Regions from separate parts of the Paenibacillus riograndensis SBR5 genome, predicted to be linked through region 1. Evidence: riboswitches for the same ligand, from Rfam matches in the RefSeq annotation. Region 1 holds a riboswitch; each other region holds the start of a gene.
The links. Region 1 has a riboswitch for cyclic di-AMP ahead of PRIO_RS03260 (hypothetical protein). Riboswitches for the same ligand answer to the same signal wherever they lie in the genome.

Region 1 (4,314 bases):
GAGCCTTGTGATCCTCAACAATACTCATAATTTTGCTCGCAGATTCTTCAGGCGGTATAGGCGCTGCCTCATCTTTCTCGCCGCTCATATAGGACTGCAGCCAGCCTGGATGGAAGACCATGACCTGCCCGCCCATCACCCGCAGATGATTATGCATCAGGGAGGACTGCATATTAAGCGCTGCCTTGGACATACAATAACCGTACATGTTAATCCGCTGATTACGGCTGATGCTGCCGGCTTCAGAGGATATGTTCACAATTAATTTCTGTTTTCCCTGCAGCAGAAGGCCGATCAAAGCATTGCTGACCCGCAGGGAACCAAGCGTATTGATATTATAAATGTGCGCCATCGCTGTGTCATCCATATCCACCAGTATGGTGGCATCATCTGCCTGGTCAATCACTCCGGCATTGTTGATAATTATATCCAGATGACCCGTACATCCGGCAATGCTGCGCGCTGCACGCTTTACGCTTTCGCTGCTGCCGATATCCAGCGGAACCAGATTCAAATGGTCCTGATATTGCGCTTGCAGCGCTTCCAGTGCTTGAGATTCCTCAAAGTACTGCCCGGCGAACACCTTATATTTATTCTCCAGAAGCCAGCGCACAAGGAAAAATCCAAGTCCCCGGTCAGCGCCAGTAACACAAGCGACCTTTTTCATGAATTGGACACTCCCTCATCTTAAGAATCAGTAACCTGTCACCGCTGTTATCCCATTCACATTAGCATGGCACTTGTCTTTTTTCAACGTCCTGCACTGGACTGTTCGGATTGGCAGCACGGCATGATTCTCCCTTTTGACTTAATTTTTAACTATGTTACAATCAGAAATATCATTGTTAACAACCGAATTGTTAGCAAACTAAAAATATCAGGAGGGATTCCGATGTCCATAGCACAAATTCACAGTGTCGACGAATTGCATCAATACCTTGCACAGCCTGGTAAAAAGCTGCTGTTCAAGCACAGCACCACCTGCCCGATCAGCGCCAAGGCCAATGAAGAATTCCAGGCCTATGTCCAAAGCTCCGGCACCCCTGCTGCCGTGGTCCATGTGATTGAAGACCGTCCAGTCTCCAACCAGATTGCCGAGGACTTCGGCATCAAACATGAGTCTCCGCAAATTTTCCTGCTCGAAGACGGCGAGGTCCGCTGGAACACCTCCCATTGGAAGATCACCCGGGATGCCATTAAGGAAGCTGTGAACTCATGAGCCAGCCTGTAATTATCTATTCAACCGCGAACTGCAGTGACTGCAACCAAGTGAAGCAGCTGATGAAGGAGCAGGGCGTTCCTTTTGAAGTAAGAGATGTTATGACCAGCACGGTCTACCAGGAAGAAGTGGAGAAGCTCGGTTTCATGGGTGTTCCAGTTACAGTAGCAGGGGCGCATGCCGTCAAGGGCTTCAATCTGCCTGAGCTTAAGGAGCTTATTGCAGCAGCCCGGTAATACGCCGGAGTTCTTTGGATCAGCAGAGCTGACGCAGGTTCCGGATTCATAGGTTAAAAAGGGGATTCAGGACTAAATTATTCTTGAATCCCCCTTTTTTTCAAAAAAAATAAAAACCGGCGTACGAATGAGATAATAGGCCGATAAACAGCAACATATATGGTTTTATCCGTTTATTTCCTGCGAATCCCGGAATTTCAACGTTAATTTACGCCGCATTTCCCTTTTTCCTTTTTACAAAGAACCGCATGAAAGAGTATGATTCGTTTCAGAACTTATTCATGAAAACCAATCAACGCTGAATTCCCGCCATGCGGGAAACGGGGGAACCACCAGGCGATAAGCCTACTTGGGGTGAATCCGAAGGGGACTGCACCAATGCAGTTTCACTAGGCAGGGCGACTCTCACCGTCCGAATCCGACAGCTAACCCCGTAAGCGTATAGAGAGAGAACTTGATCCGCCACGCTTATGCGCCAGGTTTATTTGAACCTGTACCGAAAGCCGCAGCAGAGGTCCTCCTCTGCTGCGGCTTTTTGTGTGGAGATCAATGATTAGGAGGAACACGGGAATGGAATCACGACGGCTGTTGCGTATAGAAATATGGGTATTCGATACACCTTGGCCCGCAGGCCCCGGGCCGGAGCAGGCCGGAAATTGCCGCTACGGCCTCCTGAAGCTGACCTGCCAGGCAGGGCATAGCTGGTCACAGGGACTGCTATGGGAAGATAAGCGGGTTGATCTGATCCAATGGAGCAACTTCCTGCGCAGCATCCGCCGCTGCCGCCTTGAGGAGGCGATCCGAATTGTAGACCGCTTAGGCCCCCAGTGGGGACAGACTCAGCGGGATCTGGTACTGGGTGCACTGCTGCATCTCAAGGCAAAGCTTCAAGGGAAATTCATTGACCCGCAGGTTCAGACAGACTCTTATTTTCACTCCGTGTTGGCAGCCGGAGGTAACTCAAGTGCGGGAAGAATGTACTATAGACCTTCACGGACACTGCAGCTCCAGCGGATCTGGCCTGAGCCGGACCCGGCGGAGCTGATTAATAAATCTATCGCTTATTACTCTATTCTATAGTTTTATATTCAGAAAGGACCGTGAGAACATGCCCGACCCCTTATCGCGCACATCAGCTTCAACAGCCGGATTTGCAGAGTACATTGAGAAGTACAGCGGGAATATCTATACGCTCAGCAGGCTGCTGCTGGGGCAGGGGGCTGAAGCAGAGGAGGCTGCCGTGAAGAGCTTCACGGTGCTTTATGAGCCGTATCTGCGTACAGGCTGTGACGCGCAGAGCTTCTCTCTTCAGTGCTACCGTGAATGCATCCGTCATTGCTCCCTGATTGTCCAAGGCCGCAAATCCTGTATCCCGGCCTGCCTGTCCTGGGAGGACCAGCTTGTGCATGCACTCCGGTATGGCCTGCGCCTGTCCCTGACGGACATCGGTCTGATCCTCAGGAAAAGCCTGCCTGAGCTCAAGGCCCAGATCCGGCAGATGCGCGAGCAACTGGCTGCACATGAAGCCGCAATGCCAACAGCCAGTTTATCCGTTGGATAAACTGGCGCGGCAATGACTGACTGCACCTTACGATAATGGCTTCATTCCGGCAATTTGCTCGATCTGCCCCGCCTCTTGGGCATCGGCGGCAATTAGCTTATTATACACATCCTGATCCTCAGTGCTGTTCAGTTTCTTTAACCCGGCTAAATACCACCGTGCCATCTCCCGGTTAACCGCATCCGAATAATTTTCGCTGAGTCCGCCTTTCAATGTGGTAACTGCACCCTGGACATTTCCAGTGAGGAGCTGCATTTTACCAAATGCTAAGGTTGCGGCAGAAGAAAAGGCAGTGGCCTGATTGTTTGCTTCTCTCATAACCTGGTTATAAGCCTCAATTCCCGTATTAAAGTTCGCCTTTGCATTGGCTGCGACCTGATCGACGACTGTACTGTCAACGCCCGGAGTGTTTAAGAGATTCAGCCATTCCGTATAAATGGGTTGGCCCAGTTCGAAAGACCGGACGATTAAGTCATTGTACCATCCAGTGCTCCACAGATCACCCCGGCCCGCCAGATCGGCGTAACCGCCCGTGAAGCCCGTCTGGATGAAATTCAAGGCCGTCTCTGCATCCCCTGTTATCTGCTTAACCTTGCCTGCGCTCAGCGCGATCAGCGGCGTGACCGAGAAAGGCCGGCCCTGAAGCTGTCCGGGAGGCAAAGTCTTCAAGAAGGCAACACCATCTGCAACATCCTGGTAAGTGGTAAGGGCGGTCTGGAAGTACTCCTGTTGCTTAGCCTTGTCCTGTTGGAGAAGAGCTTGGACACCCAAACCGGATGCCCGGGTGATGAGCGGCTCGTACCAGTCAATATCCCAGATATACTTGTTCAGATTATCGCGGTATACAGCATACGCGCTCTCGCTCTTGCCCTGCAGATCATACAGGGCGATTTGCTGCAGGAGCATCTGCTTGTTGTTCGGCTCATCTTTTAGACCGCGCTGCAGCACGGAAAGAGATTCTGCGGCAAATTGCTCATTTTTCGTCTGGCTGTACACCTGGTTATCAAGCACGGACAGCAGGATCACTGATTCGGGATGTGAGGGCCGGATCTTCAACGACTTCATCAGCGGAGCCTTAATCTCTTCATAAGAGGTGCTGTATTGGGCAACGGCCTTTGCTTCGGCGAACGCATTTGTGGAACCGATGCTGCGCAGTGACACGATAAAGACTGCCAATGCGGCCGCGCAAGTCACAGCCAGATAACCGAACCGCAGTACAGACGAATTCCATCGGGCGGCGAGAGGTTTGGCCTCCATTGCAGCCGCCATTCCGCCCAGGGCGATGAATACAAGGATTC
Region 2 (4,314 bases), 310 kb from region 1:
CGATTGCAGATGAGATCGGGATTATCAGCAGCGGCCGGCTCGTCTATCAGGGGGCTTTGGAATTGCTGGAGCGGCGGAGGGGCAAAGTGCTGGAATTTGCCGTGGAGCGCCCGGAGGAAGCACTGCGCACGCTATTGCTGCAAGGATTCACCGTGGAGCGGAAAGGCAATACGCTGTCGGTTGCGGCAGAGAATGCCAGTATGACGCAGGCAGAATTGTTCAAGCTGCTGGGCCCATACGGGATTATGAATGCACGGGAACACAGCAAATCGCTGGAAGAGCTGTTCATGGAGCTGACCGGAAAGGGAGTAAGCTTATGATGTGGCGGGCCCTGCGGGCCGAAGGCATGCGGCTCAAACCGGCAGCCTGCTGGCTGCCGGTTATCAGCTCCGGGCTGTTCATCGCATTTATGGCGCTGGAATGGTACCTCTATTTCAAAGGCCCGGCAGGGGTATACGGCGTGTTTAATGTGATGTATATGTTTCTGGGTTTCGTGATGCTGCTAAACACCGCATTGCTCGCTGGCATGATTGCCGGTGTGGAACACGAATCCAACAGCTGGAAGCAGCTGTTGACCCTGCCTGTATCCCGCGCTGTTTTTTATTGGGCCAAGGCGTTGTGGGTTCTTGTCCTGCTGCTCTGTACTGCCTTGCTGATTATTGCCGGACTGCTTCTGCTCTGGATCTGCTACACCTCCGAACCGCTGCCGTTCCAGTTCCTGATCAGGCAGATCGTGTACAGCTTTCTCGCCTCAGCTGCGGTGCTGGGGCTGCAGATGTGGCTGTCGATCCAATTCTCGAACCAGGCCATTCCGATGTCCATCGGCTTATTGGGCGCTGTGTCCGGCCTGTTCATCGCGCGGGACAGCAGCGCAGCATTGTGGACCTGGGTGTGGCCATGGGCCTATCCAACCCTGTCCAGTCCATTCATGGCGCATCCCGGGAGGTGGATTGGCATTAGCGCAGGCCTGGGAGTCATGCTGCTGGCCGCCGGGACCCTGCATTTCAAAAACAAACAATTCTGATTAACAGAGGTGTGATTATGGAATATTTGATGAAAGCCGAACGAATGAAGCTGCAGTATCCCGTCATCTTCATCCTGATCCTTATTGGTGCGCTAGGAACGGTGATGCTCGGAATCAATAGTTTAGATTCAGAAAATTTTGCCGGCTTCTATGTGCGCGGCTGGAAAACCTTCTATTTGCATATGGCCAGCTTTCACGGCTTGTTTTTATATCCGCTTTATGCCGGGGTGCTGGCTTCTTTTATCTGCCGTTATGAGCATATTAACGGGGGCTGGAAACAGCTGTTTTGTCTGCCCATTCCCCGTTCCCGTGTCTATTATGCCAAATTGGGGACGCTGATGCTGCTGTTGGGTTTAATTCAACTGCTTTTTGCCGGTTCCTATCTGCTCGTGGGAGAACTGCTTCACTTGGGGAATGATTTGGATGTTGCCGAATTGATCACCGGTACGGTTGGGGGCTGGCTGGCTATCCTGCCGTTTGCGGCGCTGCAGTTATGGGTGTCCATGCGCTTGAAGTCGTTTGTGTCCTCTCTGGTTTTATCGGCTTCGATTGTGATAGCCAATATTGTGCTTACCGGGCTTCATGCTTCGATCGGTGCCTGGTTCCCCTCCACAACGGCCTATTACGCCATGTACCCAAGGGGAACCGCTTTGTCGCCCCGGCTGGATGTGATCCCGTTCATTCTCATTGTAGCCGCCACCTCTGCTGCGTACATCTGGGCGGGCCGCCGTTCGCTTGTGCGTGGGGCTCGGTTATAGAGAAGTATAGCGGTGCCTCACTGCTTTCGAGAATTGGAGCAAAAGAGAGAAAATCACCGGCCGCTTAAGAGCGAAACCCAAGAATGCGCCTTCATTCGTGAAGTGGTGGCATTTTTGGCTTCTTTTGTCACAAGCAACGTTTTACATTAAACGGCTACAGGCGTAAGATTCAAATCAGCAACCGAATGAAATATAACTGTTCTCAAATGGCTGAATTCCGGTACTGGGAACGGGGGAACCAATGGTGAATGCGGCTTTTGCTGGGATAGCTGCCGCTCATCCGGGGTGAATCCTTGCAGCGTGCTGACAAGCCGCTTCTTGCAGGGTAGGGCAATCTCGCTGCCCGAATCCGTCAGCTAACCCCGTAAGCCTCGAAGAGAGAGGATGAGCGCCATGATCGATTAACCGACCACGGAGAGCCCTGCCGCTTCTGTGGTCTTTTTGCTGTGCAGGCGGGAAGGCGATCTGCATGAGAAACTGAAAATCGTATAACAACGAGATTTAGAGTATTTGGATACTATCTAAACTGCTTAAAAGGAGGGATAGTTATCGTTACTGTATTTATCGTGTGCTTCTGGGTGGGACTATTGCTCCTCCTCAGCGGCGGATTTCATGGGCATGGCCTGGCGGGCCATCTGCATGCGGGAGGCGGCGATGCTGGTGGTCCGGGCTTTGTGCCTATCCTCCCTCTGATGGTGTTTGTCACGGTCTGGGGCGGCACTGGTTATGTGCTTACCCGGTTCAGCGGAATAAATATGCTTGCCGTATTGCTGATCGGCACCGTGGTTGCCTTGCTGGTCGGCTGTCTGATGTATGCGGTGCTGGCCCGGGTGATGACCCGGTACGACAACAGCATGAATGAATTGGATTATGAGCAGGCGGGGCAGCTCGGGTATATCAGCATTTCTGCAGCGGATGGAGCAGTTGGAGAAATGAAATATGTGCTGCATGGAACGATGCGCTCCATTGGTGTGCGGGCAGAACCCGGGCAGCAGCTCGCCAAGGGCGACAGGGTGATTATTTTAAAGGTGGAAAAAGGAATGGCGTCTGTGACCCTCTTCGAGAGGGAAAGCGGACAATTATAAATAACGGGGAGTGTCGAACCGGATGGTTATGCTCTATTTAATCTCGGGAATTGTTGTTGTTATCCTGCTGGCTTTGTTCAGTATCGTGAATGCTTATAAAAAGGTTCCGCCCAATCAGGCAATGATTGTCTACGGCCTCGGCGGAAAAAGAGTGGTTCAGGGCGGCGGGACGTTCGTCATCCCCGGCTTCCAGAACAATAAGACCATCTCCATGATGCTGATGAGCTTCGATGTCATCCCGGCGCAGGCGATGTTCTCCCAGCAGGGTATCAAGCTCAACCTGGAGGCGGTGGCCCAGATTAAGATAAAAAGCGATCCTACCGCTATTCTGACAGCCAGTGAGCAGTTCATCGACCGGCCGGAAGAGGACCGCGAGACGATTATCCTGCATTCGGTGGAAGGCCATTTGCGCGGCTTGATCGGACAATTGACGGTGGAGTCCATTCTAAAAACTCCCGACGAAATCAACAGCAAGATGCGGGAGACCTGCTCGGAAGACCTCGACAAGATGGGGCTTGAGGTAGTCAGCTTCACCATTAAGAAAATTACGGATGACAAAGGGTATATCGACAACATGGGGGTTCCGGAAATTGAGCGCATCCGCCGCGATGCCAGCATCGCCAAGGCAGAAGCGGAACGCGATATCCAGATCAAGCAAGCTGAGGCGGAGAAAGAATCCTCGATTGCCAAAGCCAACGCGCATCAGGCCACCATTGAAGCGGGAACCGCCGCCCGCGCCAAGGAATCTCAGTTCGAGAAGGAATTGAACATTAAGCAGGCGGACTTTAAGCTGGAGACAGAAGTGAAGAAAGCACAGGCGGATCTTGCGTACGAATTGCAGCAGAACAAAATCAAGCAGTCGCTGGTTACCGAGCAGGTCAAGATCACGCAGATGGAAGCGGAGGCTAACCGGACTGTCCGGGAAATCGAAGTGGAGCTGAGACAGAAGGAGCTGGAGGCAACGGTAATCAAGCCGGCCCAGGCAGAGAATCAGGCTACAATTATGAGAGCGGAAGCGGCCAAGCAGCGGCAGATTCTTGAAGCGGAGGCAGAGGCGGCCACGACGACCAAGCGGGGGCTGGCCACAGCGGAAGCCGAGCTGGCGAAAGGGAGAGCCAACGCGGAAATTGTACAATTGGCTGGAGCGGCGGAAGCGGGAGCGCTGGAAAAGAAAGCCGAGGCGTACAAACAGTTCACGCAAGCCGCACTTACAGTGGAATTTCTGAAGGTCCTGCCGGAATTGGCCGAGAAAATCGCCTCTCCGCTGGCCAAGGTCGATAAGATTACAGTGATTTCCCAGGATGGAGCTTCATCCGGCGTGAACAAAATTACCAGCGATATCGCCAAAATCATGACCCAGGTTCCTGAATTGACGCAGACGCTTACCGGCATGAACGTGACAGAGGCGCTCAGCGGGCTGCTCGGGCGGGATAAGGAGCAGTAAAAA
Region 3 (4,314 bases), 2.5 Mb from region 1:
CCGGCAGCTTCATCTTGAACTTCTCCCCGGGGATGCGGAACGGATGGTGGGCGCTCATGGAAATGACCATCGCATAGAACGGCTGATCCTTGGCGTCAAGTGCGGCCAGCTCCGGTACCGTTTTGGCGAACAGCACCTCATCCGAAGATCCGAATGCGATATGATCATCATCGCCATAGAAGCTCTGGTCATAATACTTGTCAAAGCCTATCGCCTGGTACAGGGCCTTGCGGTTCCAGAATTCCACACTGTTGGTGTGAAAAGTAGCTGTAAAATAACCGTTCGCACTCAGCAGCTTCGGCAGGCTGGGCACGGATTTGTTCATATAAGGCGATGACGTTGCCGGTTCATTCTTGGGCACATAAAATGAGGAGTTCACCACGAACTCGGCATCCGAGGTCGTCCCCTGGCCCGCATTGGTGTAAAAATTATTGAAGTACGTATTGCTGTGCGCCAGCTTGTTGATGTTCGGCGTGATCTCCTGCCCGTCAATGGTCAGTCCGATCAGAAAGTTCTGGAACGATTCCATCTGCACGATAATCAGGTTTTTGCCCTTGTCGGCCCCGGCGTACTGCGGCTGCTGCGGGGGTTGAACCCCTTTAACCGTATCCACGGCCTGTTGGGTAATCTCCTTGCTGTCTATAAGCTCTTCCTTCTCCGTGCTGTCTGCAAACAGCGTGTAGACTTCATAGTTCAGAATCCCCATGCTCTCCGCTTTTTTGATCTCGTTCATGCTCGCATGGTTAGGCCAGATATTGAAGAAGCACAGCGCGAGCGAAACGGCGGCCACGGTAAGCAGGACTGGGCGGCTGATGCGGTATGTGCCTCTCTCCTTCCATTTGGCAATATATTTGGGCCGGAACATAAAGAACAGGAAAAAGACGATATCCACAAAAATAAACAGATAATACGGCGTAATCAGGGAATAGGTGCTCTCTCCGACCTTAGTAACCTTATCCGCTTGCTGCAGTGCATGATAGGTCGCAATCACACCATAATATTTGTAATACATCAGGACGGCAAAATAAATCACCGTGATGAACAAATTCGCAATCATGTAGTACAGAATCTTCCGTTTGGAGGACAGCCATTCAATCAGACTGAACACAATGATGAAAAAGGGAATTTCGGTGAAGACCATACTCCAGTTCGGACCGTCGCTGAACACGACAAACCAGGCCACGGCGCTTTTGAGCAGCAGCACGAAGGTGAATAATAGAATCGGCCGGTTTAAAATGCTATTCAATGATTTCTTCATGAAACAATTCATTTCCTTTCAAAAAAAATGATGGACTGCCCCGCTCGTGTTATCAATCCCCTACTGCATTAAATCACAAAGTACATAGGTTATCAACCTATTTGCAGAAATAAAAACACACTGCTAATTATATATGCGCACCAAAAAAACGGAAGCCCAAAAACATCACATGATGTTCCGGACTGCCGTTTTTTTGCGGTTGGCCTATGCATGGCTGGACAGCGGTAAGGAGCTGAGTCATCCGCCGCCCTCCAGCCCGTCAGCCCGCTGATGAATGGCATGCTGGTCGATCAGGAAATTTAACAGCAGGCGGTTAAAATGCTGCGGCTGGCACAGATGGCTGGGGTACATGGCATCATCCAGCACCACGAGCTGCGCCGATGGCAGCATGGAGGCGTTCTTGCTCGCCTGCGCCAGTCTCCACTCATTCTGGCTTCCCGTTACACACAGCACAGGAACCTGCAGCTTGGCCGCATAGGCAAGAATGTCAATCTGGCGCAGGGCAATCCGCTGTTTGATCCCTTCGGTTGGCCGTTTATGCAGCAGCTCATTCCGGAGGATATGATAAGCGGGCAGCCATTTGTTATAGGCGATTCTCAGGGAGCGCAAAAGCAGCTCAGGCGGCAAATAATACGACATCCATGAGCATCTCTCAACAATTCCCCATATCCGATTATTTATCGTGGAATCATGTCCGCTCGAACAGTTGTCCACCAGCACCAGCGCACGCACCAGCTCCGGGTTCTGCACAGCGAATTTCTGGGCCAGCACACCCCCTCCGGAGCTTGCGACGAGAATCACACTCAGCAGCCCCAGACGGCGGAGCAGCTCCTTCAAATCCTCACACTGGGTATCCAGAATGCGGTGAACCTCGACATCCATTTTTCCGGACAACCCGTTCCCTCTCAGATCCATAACAATCACTTGAACACGGTCACGAAAATACTCAATTTGCGGCTCAAACAGATGATGCGAGGTCAGGTGATCATGAATAAAAACAACCGGCACTCCTGTACCATAGGTTTCGTAGTAGATAGTAGTTCCATTTAGCAGAATTTGCGGCAATCCATTCGTCTCCTCTCTTCTACGCTTACGGGGTTAGCTGACGGATTCGGGCCTGAAGAGTAGCCCTACTCGAATGTTCGAGATTCACCCCTTGGCATGGCAGTTGCAAAACTGCACACGCGGTGGTTCCCCCGCTTCTTTTACAGAATTCAGCGAAAAAGACAATATTCTTTAGTTTACTATTATTTTTACTGCGAGTCATCCTGCTTCGTCTTATTCTTTTCGAGCACCGGCTTCAGATCATCCTGCACACTGCCCTTCCATAATGGCACACCCGAGCGGTAAGCCGCCCGGCCGTTCAGATGCCCTGCAACCGGAGAAGTGATGAAGACGAATACAATCGCGATTAGCAGCTTGATGCTGACTACTTCTATATAGAAGTAAAAAAACAGAAAGGCTCCTGTCAGCACACACAATACACCCAGTGTAGCACTTTTGGTGGCGGCATGGGAACGTAAATAAACATCGGGGAGCCGGACCAATCCAAACGCGCTAAGCCCACATATCAATGCGCCCAGCAATACCAGTATCGCAATTAGCAGCTCACCGATCAAGCTTATCACCTCCATGCTCCATAACCGCGTCTCTTTCAATATACCTGGCTAAAGCCGCCGTTCCGATAAACGTCAGAATTCCGATCACAAGCACCATATCAAAATAATCCTCTGTCCTCTGCTGCATGCCCAGCACCGCGATCACGGCCAGCAGATGAATGCCGATCGTATCCAGCGCAGCAACCCGGTCTGAACGGGTCGGTCCTTGAATCAGCCTGTACAGGCAGGCCAGCATGGCCAGTGCCAGGATCGTCAGCGCAATATTAAGCAATAGCGGAATCATAGCCGGGTCACCTCCATTATTGCTTTTTCAAAGGTTCCTTCGATCTGGCGGGAGAGCTGGCCGGCATCCTCAATATCCATAGCGTGAATATAGAGGGTCCGGCCGCTGCCCGACACTTCCAGCGTTAGTGTCCCCGGTGTCAGACAGATCAGGCAGGAGAGCAAGGTGACCTCAAAGTCGGACCGGAGTGCAGTTTCATAAGCGAAGATGCCCGGGCGGACCGCCAGTTTGGGACTGAGGATTTGCCGGATGACCGCAAAGCTGGACCAGACCAGTTCCCGCAGAAACAGCGCCAGCAGCTTCACTATGGACCACACCCGTTTCAAATATAAAGGTTCAGGGAGGAACCTGCGCAGCACCAGCAGAATTCCGCAGCCCAGCAGATAGCCGATTACAAAGCCTGAGCCTGACCCGTCGCCGCTCAGCATCATCCACAGAAACGCAGTCATCAGGTTTAATAAGATTTGAACAGCCATCTTCATCTACTCCTTCAATACAGCTTCGATATACAGACCGGGAGAACCAAGCACATCCCCTGCCTGTGATACATAGGTATTCACCCGCTCTGTTCCAAGGCCCATCAGGATGACCAGAACGAGGAGTCCGGCGGCCACCGCCGTCCCGCTTTTTAGATTAATCTTGGGCGGTTCCGTGTCCGGCGTATTGCCCCAGAAGGCCAGTCTGAACACCTTGATCAGCGAGTACAGCACGAGCAGGCTGGAACCCAGCCCGATGAGGGATAATGTCAGCATTCCTGCATCCAGTCCTCCCCGGATGATCAGCACTTTGCCGGGAAAGCCGCTGAAGGGAGGGATACCGGCAAGTGCCAGTGCCAGCGCGAAAAAACTCCAGCCCAGCAGCGGATAACGCCGGATCAGTCCCCCCATACGCTCAAGCCGGTCCGTACCGGCAGCGGCAATCATCAACCCTCCGAGAACGAACATGAGGGCCTTGCCCAGCATATCGTGCAGCAGATAAAAGACCGCACCATCCAATGCATCCGGTGTTCCCGCCGACAATCCGAATGCCACAAAACCCATACTGACAATGACGTTGTAGTTGAGGATGCGGGGGATATCACTATAAGCCACGGCCCCCAGTGCGCCCAGAACCATTGTAGCCGCCGCCATCCAGGCGATCCAGCCGTTCGTAAA
Region 4 (4,314 bases), 710 kb from region 1:
ATTAATCAATACCAGGGAATTTCAGCGTCTGCGGCGGATCCGCCAGCTCGGCACCTCCTACCTGACTTTTCATGGGGCGGAGCACAGCCGTTTTTCCCATTCATTGGGTGTTTATGAAATTACCAGAAGAATCATCTCCCAATTTGAGCGAAGCGGTTATAAGGATTGGATGCCGGAGGAAAGTCTGCTGACTTTATGTGCAGCACTTCTGCATGACTTGGGACATGGCCCTTTCTCCCATTCTATAGAAGAAGCTTTTGAAATGAATCATGAGGACTGGACCTGCAGAATTATACAGGAGAACACGGAAATTACAGCGATTTTACGTGAAGCAGGTGAGGATTTCCCGCAAAAGGTTGCATCTGTGATTGCCAAAACGTATGAACATGAGATTGTTGTCAACCTGGTGTCAGGCCCTCTGGATGCGGATCGTATGGATTATTTGCTGCGGGATGCGTATTATACCGGTGTGAATTATGGGACCATCGATATTGACCGTATTCTGCGAATGCTGCGGCCCTATAATGGCCGTGTTGTCGTAAAAGAATCGGGTATGCATGCCATTGAGGATTACTTGATGTCACGTTACCAGATGTATTGGCAGGTTTACTTCCATCCGGTTACACGCAGTTCGGAAATAATTTTAAGGCAGATTTTCCGGAGGGCGAAAGAGCTTTTCCAGGAAGGCTACTCTTTCCGTTTTATGATCAATCCGCTCAGCGATTTGTTCGGCGGCGAGATCAATGTAGAGCAATATTTACTCCTGGACGAGGCCCTGGTCCAAACAGCCTTTATGCAGTGGACGCTGGAAGACGATGAAATACTGGCTAACTTGTGCAGCCGTTTTATTCATCGTAAACTGTATAAATATGTGGAGATGGATCATCTCGATTCAGAGACTATTGACGAAATTCGCCGCAGTTTTGCCGGTGCCGGACTGCATCCGGATTACGACCTGGAAATCGATTATCCGACAGATCTGCCCTACGATGTGTTCCGTCCGGGAGAGGGTTTTGACAGCAAGCAGATTTTGCTGCTTGACCGCCATGATAAGCTGCGCGAAATCTCTGAGGTATCTGATATTGTACGTTCGATCAGCGGTATCCACCGCGGCAGGTATCACCTGTATTTTCCGCAGGATAAGCTGCAGAAGGCACTTACCCGGCTGCCTGTTTCCATTGGCGGGATCTTTGCAAAATAATACAAAAATTTCTGGAATTCATTATAGAAATCAAGCCTGAAAGGATGTTGTTGCATGCGTTTGTTCGACACACATACTCATCTGGATGCCCCACAATTCGACGAGGATCGTGCCGGGGTCATTGCCCGCGCGTTAGAGGCTGGGGTCAGCAAGATGATTAACATTGGATTTAACCGGGAAACGATCCCAACGACAATGAAATTGGCGGAGACGTATGATTATATTTATGCAGCTGTCGGCTGGCATCCCGTAGACGCTATTGACATGAAAGAGGGGGATATGGACTGGATCGCTTCCCTGTGCAGCCATAAAAAGGTGGTGGCCATCGGAGAAATCGGACTGGATTATTATTGGGATACCTCCCCAAAAGAGGTGCAGCACGAGGTATTCCGCAAACAGATCGGTTTGGCCCGTGAACTAAAAATGCCTATCTGTATTCATAACCGGGATGCCCACGAGGATGTAGTGCGGATCTTGCGTGAAGAGAAGGCGAATGAAATCGGCGGGGTTATGCATTCCTTCTCCGGGAGCTGGGAAACGGCCAAAATGTGCCTTGATTTGGGCTTTCATTTGTCCTTTGGGGGACCTGTAACTTTTAAGAATGCAAGGGTGCCAAAAGAGGTGCTGGCCCAGACTCCAATGGACCGGCTTTTGATCGAAACGGACTCTCCATATCTGACGCCGCACCCCTTCCGGGGGAAGCGAAATGAGAGTGCCTATGTGAAGCTTGTGGCTGAGGCTGCTGCGGAAATAAAAGGGATTGATTTACAGGAATTAGCTGAAATCACGTATGCGAACGCCCTGGAACGATTTGGGATTGTCTGAAAACGGGAGTAAAAGCGGCGAAAAAAGAAGTATAGCCGATATATTAAACTTTTTTAACATAGAAACAGCTGATTATTACAATATTTTAATCATTTTTTTGCGTAAACGTGGTTGAATGCTCCTTTACAACATGCATCAAAACAGGATATCATCTTTTCAGTGAAGTGAGCTGTTGTTATTGTGACAGTCACCAAATTCATGGATCGTCTCGCTGAGTCTCCGTATGGAGAACGGGGGAACCAATAATGCTCTGCCGCATGTCCGTACATGAGTACAACACAGAAATGCCGCAGACGTTATTTGATTTCTTTACGTGGTCTTTGGGGTGAATTTGAGGGCAACCGCCGTGAGCGGGTGACCTGAGATAGGGCGTCTCTCTTATGCCCGAACCCGACAGCTAACCCCGTAAGCGCAAGTAAGAGAGGAAACCTCGTGCATAAACATTCCCGCGTATTCTGACACCGGAGAGCCACGAAAGAGTCCTCTGTGAACTCTTTTCGGGCTTTTTTTGTTTTTGAATAATGCGAATGTTCCCGGCATACTGTTATATAACAGGTATCTGGAGCAGTTATGCCGAGCAGGCGATCCATGAGCAGGAAACGCTAAAGCAATGCGGGCGTATCCTGTGTAATCTCAAACCTAGTTTCGTCAGAAGTGATGAAGTCACCTTTGTTATACAACTTGGACGACGGGGCTATGTAAGGAGGATGGAGAGAGTGGGCGTATTCCAACCAGAAGTATCCCATGATTCGCAATCATCCAGCAGGTCTTTCGCATTTCGGTGGAAGCAAGTGAATCCCCGCATACTTTCGCTTGCAGGCGCGGCCTCAATTGTTATCGCGCTGGTAATTCTGCTGTACGTACACGGTCGAAGCATTAAAGAAATAACTTTAGTAATAGACGGGAAGGTACAAACGCTGGAGACGCGGGACGCGCTGGTCAGCGATGTGCTGGCAAAGGAACAAATTTCGCTGCAGCCGCATGATGCATTATCTATTGGCCTTAGTGATGAAATAAAGGACGGAGACCGTGTCGTCATCAACCGTGCGCAGGCGATTAAGATCACTACGGACGGGACCACCAAAACGTTGTACACGACCGAAGATACAATCGGTCAGGCGATTGACAAACTGGGCATTGGCCTGGAAAGCTATGACAAGATTTACCCTTCGCTAGGCACCGCAGTTTCTGCAGACATGGAAGTCAAAATTGTCCGGATCAACAAGCAAGTGGTACAGCGGACAACAGCTTTGCCTTTCCGTGTCATTAAAACCGCAGACCCCTCCCTGACCAAGGGAACCGTAAGAGTTGCACAAGCGGGCAAGCCGGGCGTAATGATCCAGCACATCGAGAAAATCTACCAAGATGGCGAGCTGGCATCCATGCGTATGGTTGGCAAGGAAGTGCAGACGGTCACCAAAGACAAGATCATTGCCATTGGTACCAAACCGCTTCCAAAACCTGTTGTAGCCGCTACTGCGACTTCTAAATCAGCAACTACTTCTAAAACATCCAAAGTGAGCGCAAAAAGCAACAATGTTGCCAGTAAAGCAGGCGTAGATTTTGAGTACAAGAGAATGATCAGAAATGTATCCATGACGGCTTATTCATCGGAAGAGCCGGGTATTGGTACCCGTACAGCTTCCGGCACACGCGTAACGGAAGGGCGGACCATTGCTGTGGATCCGAGCGTAATCCCTATCGGCTGGTGGGTGTACATTGAGGGACTTGGGTTTCGCCGTGCAGAGGATACCGGCGGCGCCATTAAAGGCAACAAGGTGGATGTGTATTATGAATCACTGAGCCATGCCCGTAACTTTGGCCGGAAATCACGCACGATTTATGTGATAGGGCCTGTGAAGCCAGAACTGAACTAAGTGGCGGCTGCTTTGCAAATTAGCGGTATATAAGATATAGTGAGGGTAGCACTTAAGGAATTCTCAGAAATCTGAGCGTGGAATTACAGAGCTGCCGCTCATCACTTATACATTCTTTAGCCAAAAAGAAGGGGAGCGAATCCTCTTCTTTTTGCGTTGCAGAGTAAGGAGTACAAAAATGATCAAGGAATTAATCGTTGTAGAAGGCAAAAGCGACACCGTTGCCATAAAGCGGGCTGTAGAAGCCGATACTATCGAGACCGGCGGATCGGCAGTCGACCGCAAGGTCATCGCCAAGATTGCGCTCGCTATGGAACGCAGAGGGGTTATAATCCTTACGGATCCTGATCATGCGGGCGAACGCATCCGGAAGATTGTCTCTTCCAAGGTGCCTGGCTGCAAGCATGCGTT

Region 2: another riboswitch for cyclic di-AMP. It lies ahead of PRIO_RS04570 (NfeD family membrane protein); the one in region 1 lies ahead of PRIO_RS03260 (hypothetical protein).
Region 3: another riboswitch for cyclic di-AMP. It lies ahead of PRIO_RS13265 (alpha/beta fold hydrolase); the one in region 1 lies ahead of PRIO_RS03260 (hypothetical protein).
Region 4: another riboswitch for cyclic di-AMP. It lies ahead of PRIO_RS00140 (resuscitation-promoting factor); the one in region 1 lies ahead of PRIO_RS03260 (hypothetical protein).

Annotation. Positions count from the first base shown of each region.
Region 1 covers NZ_LN831776.1:738,735-743,048, reverse strand. The annotation lists gene PRIO_RS03275 (SDR family NAD(P)-dependent oxidoreductase) at 1-667, opposite strand, end outside; gene ytxJ (bacillithiol system redox-active protein YtxJ) at 893-1,219, shown strand; gene PRIO_RS03265 (glutaredoxin family protein) at 1,216-1,455, shown strand; cyclic di-AMP (ydaO/yuaA leader) riboswitch at 1,742-1,911, shown strand; gene PRIO_RS03260 (hypothetical protein) at 2,026-2,535, shown strand; gene PRIO_RS03255 (hypothetical protein) at 2,564-3,016, shown strand; gene PRIO_RS03250 (O-antigen ligase family protein) at 3,044-4,314, opposite strand, start outside.
Region 2 covers NZ_LN831776.1:1,050,687-1,055,000, forward strand. The annotation lists gene PRIO_RS04555 (ABC transporter ATP-binding protein) at 1-320, shown strand, start outside; gene PRIO_RS04560 (ABC transporter permease) at 317-1,024, shown strand; gene PRIO_RS04565 (ABC transporter permease) at 1,042-1,782, shown strand; cyclic di-AMP (ydaO/yuaA leader) riboswitch at 1,981-2,168, shown strand; gene PRIO_RS04570 (NfeD family membrane protein) at 2,361-2,867, shown strand; gene PRIO_RS04575 (flotillin family protein) at 2,878-4,311, shown strand.
Region 3 covers NZ_LN831776.1:3,246,987-3,251,300, reverse strand. The annotation lists gene PRIO_RS13270 (LTA synthase family protein) at 1-1,258, opposite strand, end outside; gene PRIO_RS13265 (alpha/beta fold hydrolase) at 1,496-2,323, opposite strand; cyclic di-AMP (ydaO/yuaA leader) riboswitch at 2,331-2,488, opposite strand; gene mnhG (monovalent cation/H(+) antiporter subunit G) at 2,512-2,883, opposite strand; gene PRIO_RS13255 (Na(+)/H(+) antiporter subunit F1) at 2,867-3,160, opposite strand; gene PRIO_RS13250 (Na+/H+ antiporter subunit E) at 3,157-3,636, opposite strand; gene PRIO_RS13245 (Na+/H+ antiporter subunit D) at 3,643-4,314, opposite strand, start outside.
Region 4 covers NZ_LN831776.1:27,561-31,874, forward strand. The annotation lists gene PRIO_RS00130 (HD domain-containing protein) at 1-1,201, shown strand, start outside; gene PRIO_RS00135 (TatD family hydrolase) at 1,256-2,026, shown strand; cyclic di-AMP (ydaO/yuaA leader) riboswitch at 2,226-2,453, shown strand; gene PRIO_RS00140 (resuscitation-promoting factor) at 2,743-3,903, shown strand; gene rnmV (ribonuclease M5) at 4,082-4,314, shown strand, end outside.